2 regions of the Kocuria sp. CPCC 205263 genome follow, and region 1 is predicted to be linked to the other one. Evidence: riboswitches for the same ligand, from Rfam matches in the RefSeq annotation. Region 1 holds a riboswitch; the other holds the start of a gene.
The links. Region 1 has a riboswitch for S-adenosylmethionine ahead of RF647_RS02095 (LLM class flavin-dependent oxidoreductase). Riboswitches for the same ligand answer to the same signal wherever they lie in the genome.
Positions count from the first base shown of each region.

Region 2: it holds a riboswitch for S-adenosylmethionine, as region 1 does, so the genes downstream of both, RF647_RS02660 (hypothetical protein) here and RF647_RS02095 (LLM class flavin-dependent oxidoreductase) in region 1, are expected to answer to the same signal.

Region 1 covers NZ_JAVKPV010000001.1:441,234-446,598, reverse strand. Annotated here, with positions in the region: gene RF647_RS02110 (ABC transporter ATP-binding protein) at 1-497, opposite strand, end outside; SAM riboswitch class I at 503-607, opposite strand; gene RF647_RS02105 (maleylpyruvate isomerase N-terminal domain-containing protein) at 715-1,392, shown strand; gene RF647_RS02100 (CoA-binding protein) at 1,518-1,982, shown strand; SAM riboswitch class IV at 2,125-2,239, shown strand; gene RF647_RS02095 (LLM class flavin-dependent oxidoreductase) at 2,318-3,736, shown strand; gene RF647_RS02090 (Vms1/Ankzf1 family peptidyl-tRNA hydrolase) at 3,830-4,960, opposite strand; gene RF647_RS02085 (hypothetical protein) at 5,121-5,339, shown strand.
Region 2 covers NZ_JAVKPV010000002.1:42,342-47,706, forward strand. Annotated here, with positions in the region: gene betT (choline BCCT transporter BetT) at 1-391, opposite strand, end outside; gene RF647_RS02630 (TetR/AcrR family transcriptional regulator) at 567-1,097, shown strand; gene RF647_RS02635 (multidrug efflux SMR transporter) at 1,101-1,460, shown strand; gene RF647_RS02640 (multidrug efflux SMR transporter) at 1,460-1,783, shown strand; gene RF647_RS02645 (cold-shock protein) at 2,023-2,229, shown strand; gene RF647_RS02650 (hypothetical protein) at 2,337-2,525, shown strand; gene RF647_RS02655 (hypothetical protein) at 2,628-2,924, opposite strand; SAM riboswitch class IV at 3,343-3,468, shown strand; gene RF647_RS02660 (hypothetical protein) at 3,482-3,709, shown strand; gene RF647_RS02665 (PIN domain-containing protein) at 3,721-4,104, shown strand; gene RF647_RS02670 (glycosyltransferase family 4 protein) at 4,108-5,277, opposite strand.

The DNA.
Region 1 (5,365 bases):
GCCCGGGCCAGGGACGCGCGCTGGGCCATGCCGCCGGAGATCGCGCGGGGACGGTGGCCGGCGTGCGCGGTGAGCCCCACCAGGCGCAGCAGGTCGTCGATCACGGCGTCCCCCTCGTCCCGGGGGATTCCGCGGGACAGGCCCAGGCGGACGTTCTCGCGCACCGAGCGCCACGGCAGCAGGCGGGGCTCCTGGAAGGCGACCGCGCAGCGCGGGTCGATGCCGGACACGGGGGTGCCGTCGATGAGCACCCGTCCGGCCGAGGCGGTGTCGAGCCCCGCCGCGGCCCGCAGGAGCGTGGACTTGCCGCACCCCGAGGGCCCCAGGACCGCCAGGACCTCGCCGGGCCGGGCCGTGACGTCGACGTCCTGCAGGACGTGGTGGGTCTCGCGGCCGGACGGGAAGGACTTGCCGACGTGCTCGAAGGCCACGGAGAAGGCGCGCTTCGCGGTGCCCGGTGCGGTGGCCGGCGCAGAGCCCAGCAGGGAAGTGCTCATGATCAACTCCATCGGTCCTGGCATTAGCACCTCGCACGGAGGATCAGACGGATCCGTGCCGGTTGCTGCGACGTCGACGAGCCAGGTCTCTCAGCCGCTCCGGATGGTTACACCACCAATTGAACGTCCTCGGCGTGTTTCCTGGCAAATCCGTCGCATCCGTGATGATCGCGACACATCGCTGGCACGGGAGCCCTCCGTGCCCCACCATGGACCCATGACGAGCCGCAGAAGCCCGGCCCGGGCGGACCTGGTGCGCGACGCCTGCACGGCGTTCGGCGCGGTCCTCGACGGGCTCGGCGACGACGACTCCTGGGCCGCCACGGGCTGCCCGGGGTGGTCGGTCCGGGACCTCACCCACCACTGCGCGATGGACGCCCTGCGCGGGCTGGTCGCCCTGCACACGCCCACCACCGCCCGACCCGACCGGGACGCCGCGACCTACTGGACCGACTGGGGTGGCGATCCCGCGGGGGCCGCCGAGGCCCGGCGCCACACCCGCGTGGCCGCGTCCATGGTCCTGGACTGGGAGCCGGTGCGCGCCCTCCACCGCGAGACCACCCGGGCGCTCGTGCACGCGGCGCAGCACTGCGGCGACGGCGCGGTCCGCACCCAGGGGCACGTGCTGCGCCTCGAGGACCTGCTGAGCACCCTCGCGGTGGAGGCCACGGTGCACCACCTGGACCTGATCCAGCACCTGGACGGCTCCCCGGGTCCCGCCGTGGACGGGCTCGCCGAGGTCCGCCGGGTCCTCACCGACCTGTGGGAGCGGGAACCGCTCGAGCACTGGAGCGACGAGCACTTTGCCCGCGTGGGCACCGGCCGGGCGGAGCTGACCGCCCAGGAGCGTGCGGAGCTGGGCGCGCACGCGGACCTCCTGCCGCTCTTCTCCTGACCCCCCCCTCCGCGAGGTCGCACGTGTCGGCCACCTCGGGCGCCTGAAGTGGCCGACACGTGCGGCCTCGCGGAGGTACACGGAGGAAGAAGGAGAGGAAGCGGGTTCCGTGCCAGGCTGGGGGCATGAGCCGCAACGACCCTGCCGTCATCGACCGCCTCATGACCCGGCCCGGCCGGTGGGCCGTGGTGGGACTGACCGGCAACACGGCCCGTCCGGCGCACTCGGTGGCGAAGCGGATCCGGGACGACCTCGGCATGACGATCGTGCCGGTCAACCCGAAGGGCGAGCCGGTGCACGGCGAGCCCGGCTACCGCACGCTCGCCGAGGTCCCGGGACCGATCGACGTGGTGGACTGCTTCGTGAACTCCCGCCGCGTCGGCGCGGTGGTGGACCAGGCCATCGCCGTGGGCGCCGCCGCGGTGTGGCTGCAGCTGGGCGTCGTCGACGAGGACGCCGCCGCCCGGGCGGAGCGGGCCGGCCTCGACGTGGTCATGGACACCTGCCCCCTGATCGAGCTCCGGTCCCTGCTCCGGCGCGGCTGGACCCTGGACCCGAGCCGGACCCCGCCGCTCGCCCCGCCCGGCTGAACGACCCGGCTGAGCGCCCCGTCGGAGCTGCCCGTACCGGATCGGCACCGTCCCGCTGCCGGCCGGGACCGTCCCCGTGCGGTGGGACCGCACGGGGGTTGCACCCGGTCAGGGGCCACCCGCTAAGCTGTCCCCCGACGACGATGACGAGTCCCGACACGAAGCTCTGGCTGGTCGGGCGGCAACCCTCTCCCGTAGCGGGGTGCCCCAGATGAACATCGGGCCGCGGTGCACGTGCTCCGCGGCAAGTACGGCGCCCACCAGTGCGTCGGACCCGCGGGCAGGTCTCCACGACGCACGGGCGCGGGTCGGCATCGACCCGGGAGGAACACCCCATGAGCAAGCGCATCGCCCTGAACGCCTTCGACATGACCTGCGTGGGCCACCAGGCCCCCGGCCTGTGGAAGCACCCCCGCTCCCGGGCGGACGAGTACAACACGATCGAGTACTGGACGGACGTCGCCCAGGTCCTGGAGAAGGGGCTCTTCGACGCGCTGTTCCTCGCGGACGTCGTCGGGTACTACGACGTCTACCAGAACTCCGCGGCCCCGGTGATCCGGGACGCCACCCAGATCCCGGTCAACGACCCCTTCATGCAGATCTCCGCGATGGCGGCCGTGACGAAGCACCTCGGCTTCGGCGTGACGAGCGCGATCACCTACGAGCAGCCGTACCCGCTCGCCCGGAAGTTCGCGACCCTCGACCACCTCACGAAGGGCCGGATGGGCTTCAACGTGGTGACGTCCTACCTGAAGTCGGCCGCCGAGAACCACGGGCTGACGGAGCAGATCTCCCACGACGAGCGCTACGAGATCGCCGAGGAGTTCATGGAGGTCTGCTACAAGCTCTGGGAGGGCTCCTGGGAGGACGGCGCGGTCCGGCGCGATCGGGTCAACGGGGTCTTCGCCGACCCGGCGCTCGTGCACCCCATCCAGCACCACGGCAAGTACTTCGACGTCCCCGGCATCGGGCTGACCGAGCCGTCCCCGCAGCGCACGCCGCTGATCTTCCAGGCCGGGGCCTCCTCCCGCGGGCGGGCGTTCGCCGGCCGCCACGCGGAGGCGGTGTTCGTGGGCGGCATCCGCCCGGACCTGACCCGGGTGGTGACCGACAAGCTGCGCGACGAGGCGGAGGCCAGCGGCCGGAACCGGGACGACCTCAAGATCTTCGCCATGCTGCACGTGATCGTCGACGAGACCGACGCGAAGGCCGAGCAGAAGCGCCGCGACTACGAGCGGTACGCGGACACCGACGGCGCGCTGGGCCTCGTGGGCGGCTGGTCCGGGCTGGACCTGGGCCGCTACGACGAGAACGACGTCCTGGAGTACATCAAGACCGACTCGATCCAGTCCTTCCTGACCCCCTTCACCACGGCCGACCCGCACAAGAAGTGGACGATCAAGGAGGTCGCCAAGCACATCTCGATGGGCGGCATGGGCGTGCCGATCGTCGGGTCCCCGCAGACCGTGGCCGACGAGCTCGAGCGGTGGATCGACGAGGGCGGGCTGGACGGCATCAACCTCGCCTACCACGTGTCCCCGGGCTCGTTCGAGGACTTCGTGGAGTGGGTCGTGCCGGAGCTGCAGAAGCGCGGCCGCTACCGCACCGGGTACGAGGGCACCACGCTGCGCGAGAACCTCTACGGCGAGGGGCAGACCAAGGTGCTCGGCACCCACCCCGCCGCCGCGTTCCGGGGCGCCTACGCGGGCAAGCCCTCCGCCGCGGACACCCCCGCCCGCCAGCTGGCCCTCTGAACCCCGTCCCCTGACCCCGCGGCCCCGCCGGGAGCACGGGGCAGGGCACGGACGAGGGGCCCCCGCGTGCGGGGGCCCCTCGTCCGTGCCGGGTCAGGACGCCGGTGCGGCGCTCCAGCGCAGCAGGGCCGCGACGTCCGTGCCGTGGGGCAGCGCCCCCGGCGGCACGAAGACGGGGCGGCCGTCGGTCAGCACCGCGGCGCGCACCAGCGCGGCGTCGGCGGAGACCCGGCCCAGCACGCCGGCGCCCACGGCCTCCGACTCCTCCAGGGCGATCCACGGCTCGGCGTCCAGGGCGATGAGCTGCTGCTCCGTGTCCAGGTGGGTGTCGTCGAGCAGCAGCGTCTCCGCCTGGGCCTGCTGCAGGGCCGAGACCACGGGCGCCATCCCCGAGACGGCGGTGGGGTCCGCGCGTCCCTGCTGCTCGGCGAGCCGCTCGAGCAGCGCCTGCTGGCGGTGCGCCACGACCTCCGCCACGCGCTCCTCGACCTGGTGGTCGAAGTCGGCGGACTTGCTGCCCTCCGCCCGGGTGTTGGCGTCGACGACGCTCAGCATCGCCCGGCTCGCCTTGGACAGCTGCTCCTCGACCAGGCCCCGGGCCCGCAGGTCCCCGGCCAGGACGACGAGCTGCGCCCCGCTCTCGGCCACGACCTTGTCGATCTGCTCGGCCACCTGCTCGGTGTTGCGCCGCCACACGTCCTCCGTGTGCCGCTGCCAGCGTCCCTGCGACCAGCCGCCCCCGGGGAACTTCTTCAGGTGCTCGGTCTCGCCCTCGATCTGCTGCTCGTCCGCGGCCCGGACGCGGCTGGCGTGCTGGAGGCAGATCTCGCCGCCGTCCCGGCCCACCTCGGCGACCACGTACGGGAAGTCGTCCGGGCGGTGCCGGAACAGGGGAGTGAGATCGGGGACGTCCTCCACCTGGACGACACCGCGGCCGGCCCGGGGACCGGGGAGGACCTCGTCGACCTCCACGGTGCCTCCGCGCACCAGCAGGTACCGGCACACCGGGTCCGGCACGCCCTCGGCCGGGCGCACGGCGGCCTCCACCGCGGCGAGATCGGCCTTGCTCGCGCCCTGGCGCTCCAGCTCTCGGCAGATGTTCTCCGGAAGCACGTCGATGGCGTGCAGCGAGTCGACGGTGCCGGTGCTGATGTCCGTGTAGACGGTGCACCAGGGACCCTTGCTCTTGAACAGTTCGGCGTAGCGGTGGAATCGGCTCGTCATGATCGACAACTCCTGCTGTTGAGCGGTGCTTCCTGTGGTGCAGACCACGTTATCCGACCACCAGGGGGCTGGGAACAGACGACCCGACGAGTAGGGTCGGAGGCACACGACCGGCCCCACGGCCGGTGGTCCCGCAGGTCCCACGACGCAGGAGGCAGCCATGAGCGACGTACCCGAGTACGACGAGGCCGACCGGCTCGAGCAGTCGATCGACGCCGATCAGCAGGATCTCGACGACCAGGACGAGGAGGCTCCGGTGCACGCGCCCGACCGCTCGGAGGCGTCCTCGCTCGAGGCGAACCCCGACGACCTCGTGGAGCAGGACCAGGAGGTCGTCCTCGACGAGCCGCAGGAGGTCTTCACGCTCGAGGAGGAGTGAGCCGCGCACCGCGCGGGGCACGGACC
Region 2 (5,365 bases), on a different contig from region 1:
GGGTGACCGGCTCGGCCACGGAGAAGAACAGCAGGTCGATGCCGATGCCGGCGGCGAAGAGCATCGCGGTCCAGGTGAACAGGTTGTACTGCGGCTTGGAGTGGTCGGGGCCCATCTTGATGGTCCCCTCGCGGGAGAACGCCACGACCAGGACGAAGACCGTCACCACGGTGGCCGTCAGGACGTAGAACCAGCCCATGTTGGTCGCGATCCAGCCGACCACGGCGTTGATCACCGCGGAGGCCTGGTCGGGGGCGAGGATCGCCCACAGGGAGAACAGGATGATGGTCACGCCCGAGCCGGCGAAGACCGTCCGGTTCACGGCCGGCCGGGAGCGCCCGGCGGGTGGGGTGCCGCTCTCGGACGGTGACTGGTGCAGGGCGGAAGTCATGGGACGAGTCCTCCTGGAAGTGGTGATCCGGGTCGGGGAGCACCCGCCGGGTCCAGCGCGGACCGGGCAGGGGCGGGACGTCGTCGTGCCCGCGGACCGGTGCGGCGGCCGAGGCCCGCGCACCGGGATGCTCAACATCGTGTCACCACCCTTCCGGTTGGTAAAGTTCTTTTTCATGAGCACCTCCTCCCGCGAGCGCATCCTCGACGGCGCCCTCGAGCTGATCCGGGGCGGCGGCACGGTCTCCCTAGCGTCGGCCGCGCGGCAGGTGGGTCTGACCAAGCCCGGGGTGATGTACCACTTCCCCACCAAGGAGGCGCTGATGCTCGCCCTGGTGGACCGGGTGATGGACGGCTGGGACGCGCAGATGGCCCGCCGCCTGCCCGGCCCGCCGGAGCAGGTGCCCGCGGAGGAGCGGCTGCGCGCCTACCTCGACTGGTGCCTGTCCGGGGAGGTCGACGAGACCGACCTCGTGATGCTCACCGACCAGCGGCTGCGCGCGACGCTCAAGGAGCGCTGGGTCGCGCGGGTGGAGCCGTGGGTGGACCTGCCCGAGGACCTGCCCGCCGAGCGCCGGAGCCGGCTGCTGGCCGTGCGGCTGCTCGCCGACGGCGTGTGGTTCGCCGACGCCGCGGGCGTCTTCGCCCCCGACCCGCAGGAGCGGGCCCGGGTCAAGGCGGTCGCCGACGAGCTCCTGGAGGGCTGAGCCGTGCTGCGCCGGCTGCTGCTGCTCGCCGCCGTGCTCGCCGAGGTGGCGGCCACGCTGTCGCTGAAGGCGGCTCTGGACGAACCCGCCTGGTACGTGCTCGTCGTCACCGGCTACCTCGCCGCGTTCACCCTCCTGGCGTCCGTGCTGCGCCGCGGCATGCCGGTGGGGGTCGCCTACGGCGTGTGGGCCGCCCTCGGGGTGATGCTCACCGCCCTGGCGGCGGCCGTGGTCTACGGTGAGCGGCTGAGCCCGGCCGTGCTGGCCGGGATCGTGCTGGTCGTAGCTGGCGTGCTGTGCGTGGAGCTCGGCTCCCGCGGCCCCGCCCGGCGCCGTGCCCCCGAGCCGGAGGAGGCCCCCTGATGGCCTGGCTCTTCCTCAGTGTCTCGATCCTCACCGAGGTCGCCGGGACCCTGTCCCTGCGGATGGCCGCCCGGGGCCGCCCCCGCTGGTACGCCGCCGTGGCCGTCGGCTACCTGGTGGCGTTCACCTGCCTGAGCCTCGTCCTGGCCGAGGGCATGGCGCTGGGCGTCGCCTACGGCATCTGGTCGGCCTCCGGCGTGGCGCTGACGGCGCTGGCCGGCCGGGTCCTGTTCCGCGAGCCGTTCACCTGGGTGACGGCGGCCGGGGTGGCCCTGATCGCCGGCGGAGTGCTCCTCATCGAGCTCGGTGCCCCGCCGGTCTGAGCGGTCCCCGGTTCTGAGCGGTTCCCGGTGCCGGGTCGGGTGCGGCGCACCGCCCCGGGTGGTGCGGCGCCGGATCTCGTGTAGAGTAGTCCGCAGTTGTTGAGGTTCGTTTTTGTCTTTCAAGCAGTTCGGCCCACTCGGGTGCAGCAGTTTTTCTGAGAAGACGTTTTCCATGCATCACAACTGTTTTGTTTCTCGAACGTCGGGAAACGTTCATCTCATGAAGGATCAGGTCTCCCATGACTACCGGTATCGTCAAGTGGTTCAACGCTGACAAGGGCTTCGGCTTCATCACCCCCGAGGACGGCTCCAAGGACGTTTTCGCCCACTTCTCCGCGATCAACTCGAACGGCTTCCGCTCGCTGAACGAGAACGACCGCGTCGAGTTCGAGACCCAGGACGGCCCCAAGGGCCCCCAGGCTGCGAACATCAACGTCATCTCCTAAGGATTTTCCGCGGGCTCCGGCCCGTTGATCCTCCAGAACCGTCGTCGGGCTGAGCCCGGCGGCGGTTCTGTCGTCGTACCCGCCGAGCGGCACCGGGAGGAAGCGCCGTGACCGTTCCCGATCCGCTCCCCGCCGCGGAGGAGCCGGAGGACCCCTTCGTGGTGAACCGTGTCTCCGACGCCGAGCTGGACGTCTCCGTGCCGTTCGAGGTTGAGGCCTCCGAGTGGGATTTCGACGGCTCCGCCGACGAGGCCGGCGGCGGCTGGGGCTCGGCGGGGGACTACGGCCTCGAGTGAGCACCCCGCAGGTCCCACCGGCGCTCCGGACGTCACCGTCCTCCCGCACGACGGAGGCCGCAGCCCAACGGGCTGCGGCCTCCGCGCGCTCCTGTCCGCCGGCTATGCCGACAGCGGGAGGGACGAGGGGTGGAGCTTGAAGAACGGGTGCCGTCCGGTCGCCGCGAGGGCTCCGGGAACGAGGAGCTGGCGGTACTTGGCGCACCATTGCGCTGTACCCTCCGTGTGCTCCGCCGCGGCGGCCAGGTCGTCGGCCTCGGGGCTCAGGTACTCCTGCACGTCCCCGTCGGTCGACGTGAGACGGACGAGGTGCAGATCGGGGAGGGCGGTGACGGTCACGTCGATCCACTCCTCGCGCTGGTCGGTGGTGATGGCTGTTCTTTCTTCGGACATGGTCATGTTTTCTCCTGACGTTCTTGCAGGCATCCGATGGCGTTGCCCGCCGCTTCGTCATCCGATCCACCCGGGAACATCGGGTTGGCGTGCAGCGGGTCGGAGCCCCTCCACGGGCCCGCCGGGGATCGTCGATCTCCGGCCGAGGGCGTGGACGCCGCATCTCGAGAAGCAGGTTCAGGCTACCCCGCGGCTCCGACACCTCGACAGGCGAGTCGTGATTTGTGTCACCGAAACGTAATGCGCGGGGTCGTCGCCTGCGCCGTCCCCGGTCCTGCGGGACCCATTCCAGCACAACGATGTGTCGTCGAGATGTCCGAGCGGTGACGCCCCGGGGAAGGCCTGCGCACAGGGGGGTGGCACCGGTTCCTGCCCGGGCGCCGCGCACGGACACGGTTCGGCCGATGTGGTTCAATGGGGAGAGCTTCAAGAGACCCGGTCGGCAAGCTCCGACTTGACCGGGCACCAACCCCATGTTCACGGGTGGTTCGGATGAGGAAGCGGCTCGCATCGCCGCAGCAGCGGTACCCGGTGCGAGCAAGAGCGCACGAAGGATCCCGGTCATGTCCGACCCCCGCCCCTCCGCCGCCCGCACGGGCGCGTTCATCCAGCACTCCCTCGCTGTCCCGGCCACCGGGGACGGGACCCGCCGCGATCCCGCGCCGAGCGTCCCGGCGATCAGCGTCTCCGCCATGAGCGTCGAGGACTACGCCCGCGTGGTGCAGGTCCGCACCGAGTTCGTGGACTTCCTGCTGGCTCCGGCCCGCGGGGAGTTCGCCGCCGCGGCCTGAGGCCCGCCGCCGTGGACCTCCTCCTGGACCGTTCCGTGCTGCTGGGGGTGCGCACCCCGGAGCGCTGTCCCGAGCTGGCCGAGGTCCTGCGCCGGCACGGCCACCGGCGGCTGTTCCTGCCGGCCACGGTGCTCGGCGAGCTGCTCGCCGAGCGGCCCGACGAGACGCTGTGGGCGGAGCAGCTCGAGCTGCGCTTCCCGGGCCGGGTGCTCCCCGCGGACGCCGCCGTGGCCCGGGCGTGGGGAGCACTGTCCGTGACGGGGGCGGCCGACCCGCTCGCCGGGCTCACCGCGGCCACGGCCCTGGTGCACGGGCTGACCGTGCTGACCGCGGAGCCGGGGCGGTACGCCGGCACCGGGGCGCCCGTGCTGGACGCGTCCCCCGCCCGCCGGTAGCCCTCAGACGGCCCGGCGGTGCCGCCGGCCCCGGCCCTGGGCCGAGAGCGCCACGGCGTGCTCGTAGTGCTCGAGAAGCTGCCCGACCAGCACGTCCCACGTCCGGCCCTGGACCGCCGCGTGCGCCGCGACGCCGAAGGCGGCCCGCTTCGCCTCGTCGCCCAGGAGATCGGCCACGTGCCCGCGCAGCGCCCCGAGGTCGCCCGGGGGATAGAGCCAGCCGGTGCGGGAGCGGTCCACGAGGTCGAGGGGACCGCCCCGGCCGGTCGCGACGACCGGCACCCCCGAGGCCATGGCCTCCTGGATCGTCTGGCAGAACGTCTCGAACTCGCCGGGGTGGACGAACACGTCGAAGGACGCCATGATGCGCGCCAGGTCGGCACCGCTGCGGCGCCCGGTGAAGTGGGCCTGCGGGAGCCGGCGGCGCAGGGCGTCCTCCTCCGGGCCCGAGCCCACGACCACCAGACGGGTGCCGGGCAGGTCCGCGACCGTGGAGAGGTCTTCGACCTGCTTCTCCGGGGCGATCCGGCCCACGTAGCCGACGATCCGCCGGCCGCCGCCGACCTCCTCCCGCCACCGCTCGTCCCGGTGCCGGGGGGAGAAGCGGGCGGTGTCCACCCCGCGCCGCCACAGGTGCACGTCCTGGACGCCGTGCTCGGTGAGCTGCCGGACCGCCGAGGTGGACGGCGCGAGCGTGAGCGTGGCGAGGTTGTGCATGGAGCGCACGTGCCCCCACAGGAGCTGCTCGAGGAACGGGGCCCCGTACTTGGCCGCGTAGCCGGGCACGTCGGTCTGGTAGACCGCCACGCACGGCACCCCGAGCTGCTGGGCCGCCAGGATCGCCCGGCGGCCCAGCACGAACGGGGAGGCCACGTGGACCACGTCCGGCCGGAAGCGCTCCAGCTGCCGCCGCACCCGGGCCACGGTCCCGCCGGCCACCCGCACGGCGGGGTAGCCGGTGAGCGGAACGGCGGGCAGCCGGTGCACCGGCACCCCGTCGAGGTCCTCGACGACCTGCTCCGCCGGGCGCCCGAGCGGCGCGGGGTCGTAGGAGGGCGCCACGACCACGACGTCGTGCCCGCCGGCGACCAGCTGCTCGACGACCCGCAGCACCGAGTGGGTGACTCCGTTGAGGTGGGGGAGGAACTGCTCGGCGACCACGGCGACTCTCATGCTCCCGAGCCTGCCGGGGCCGGGCGACCGGACGGCAAGCGGGGCGTGGCCCGCCGGTGAAGGCGCCGTGAAGCCTCGGCCGGGGTGC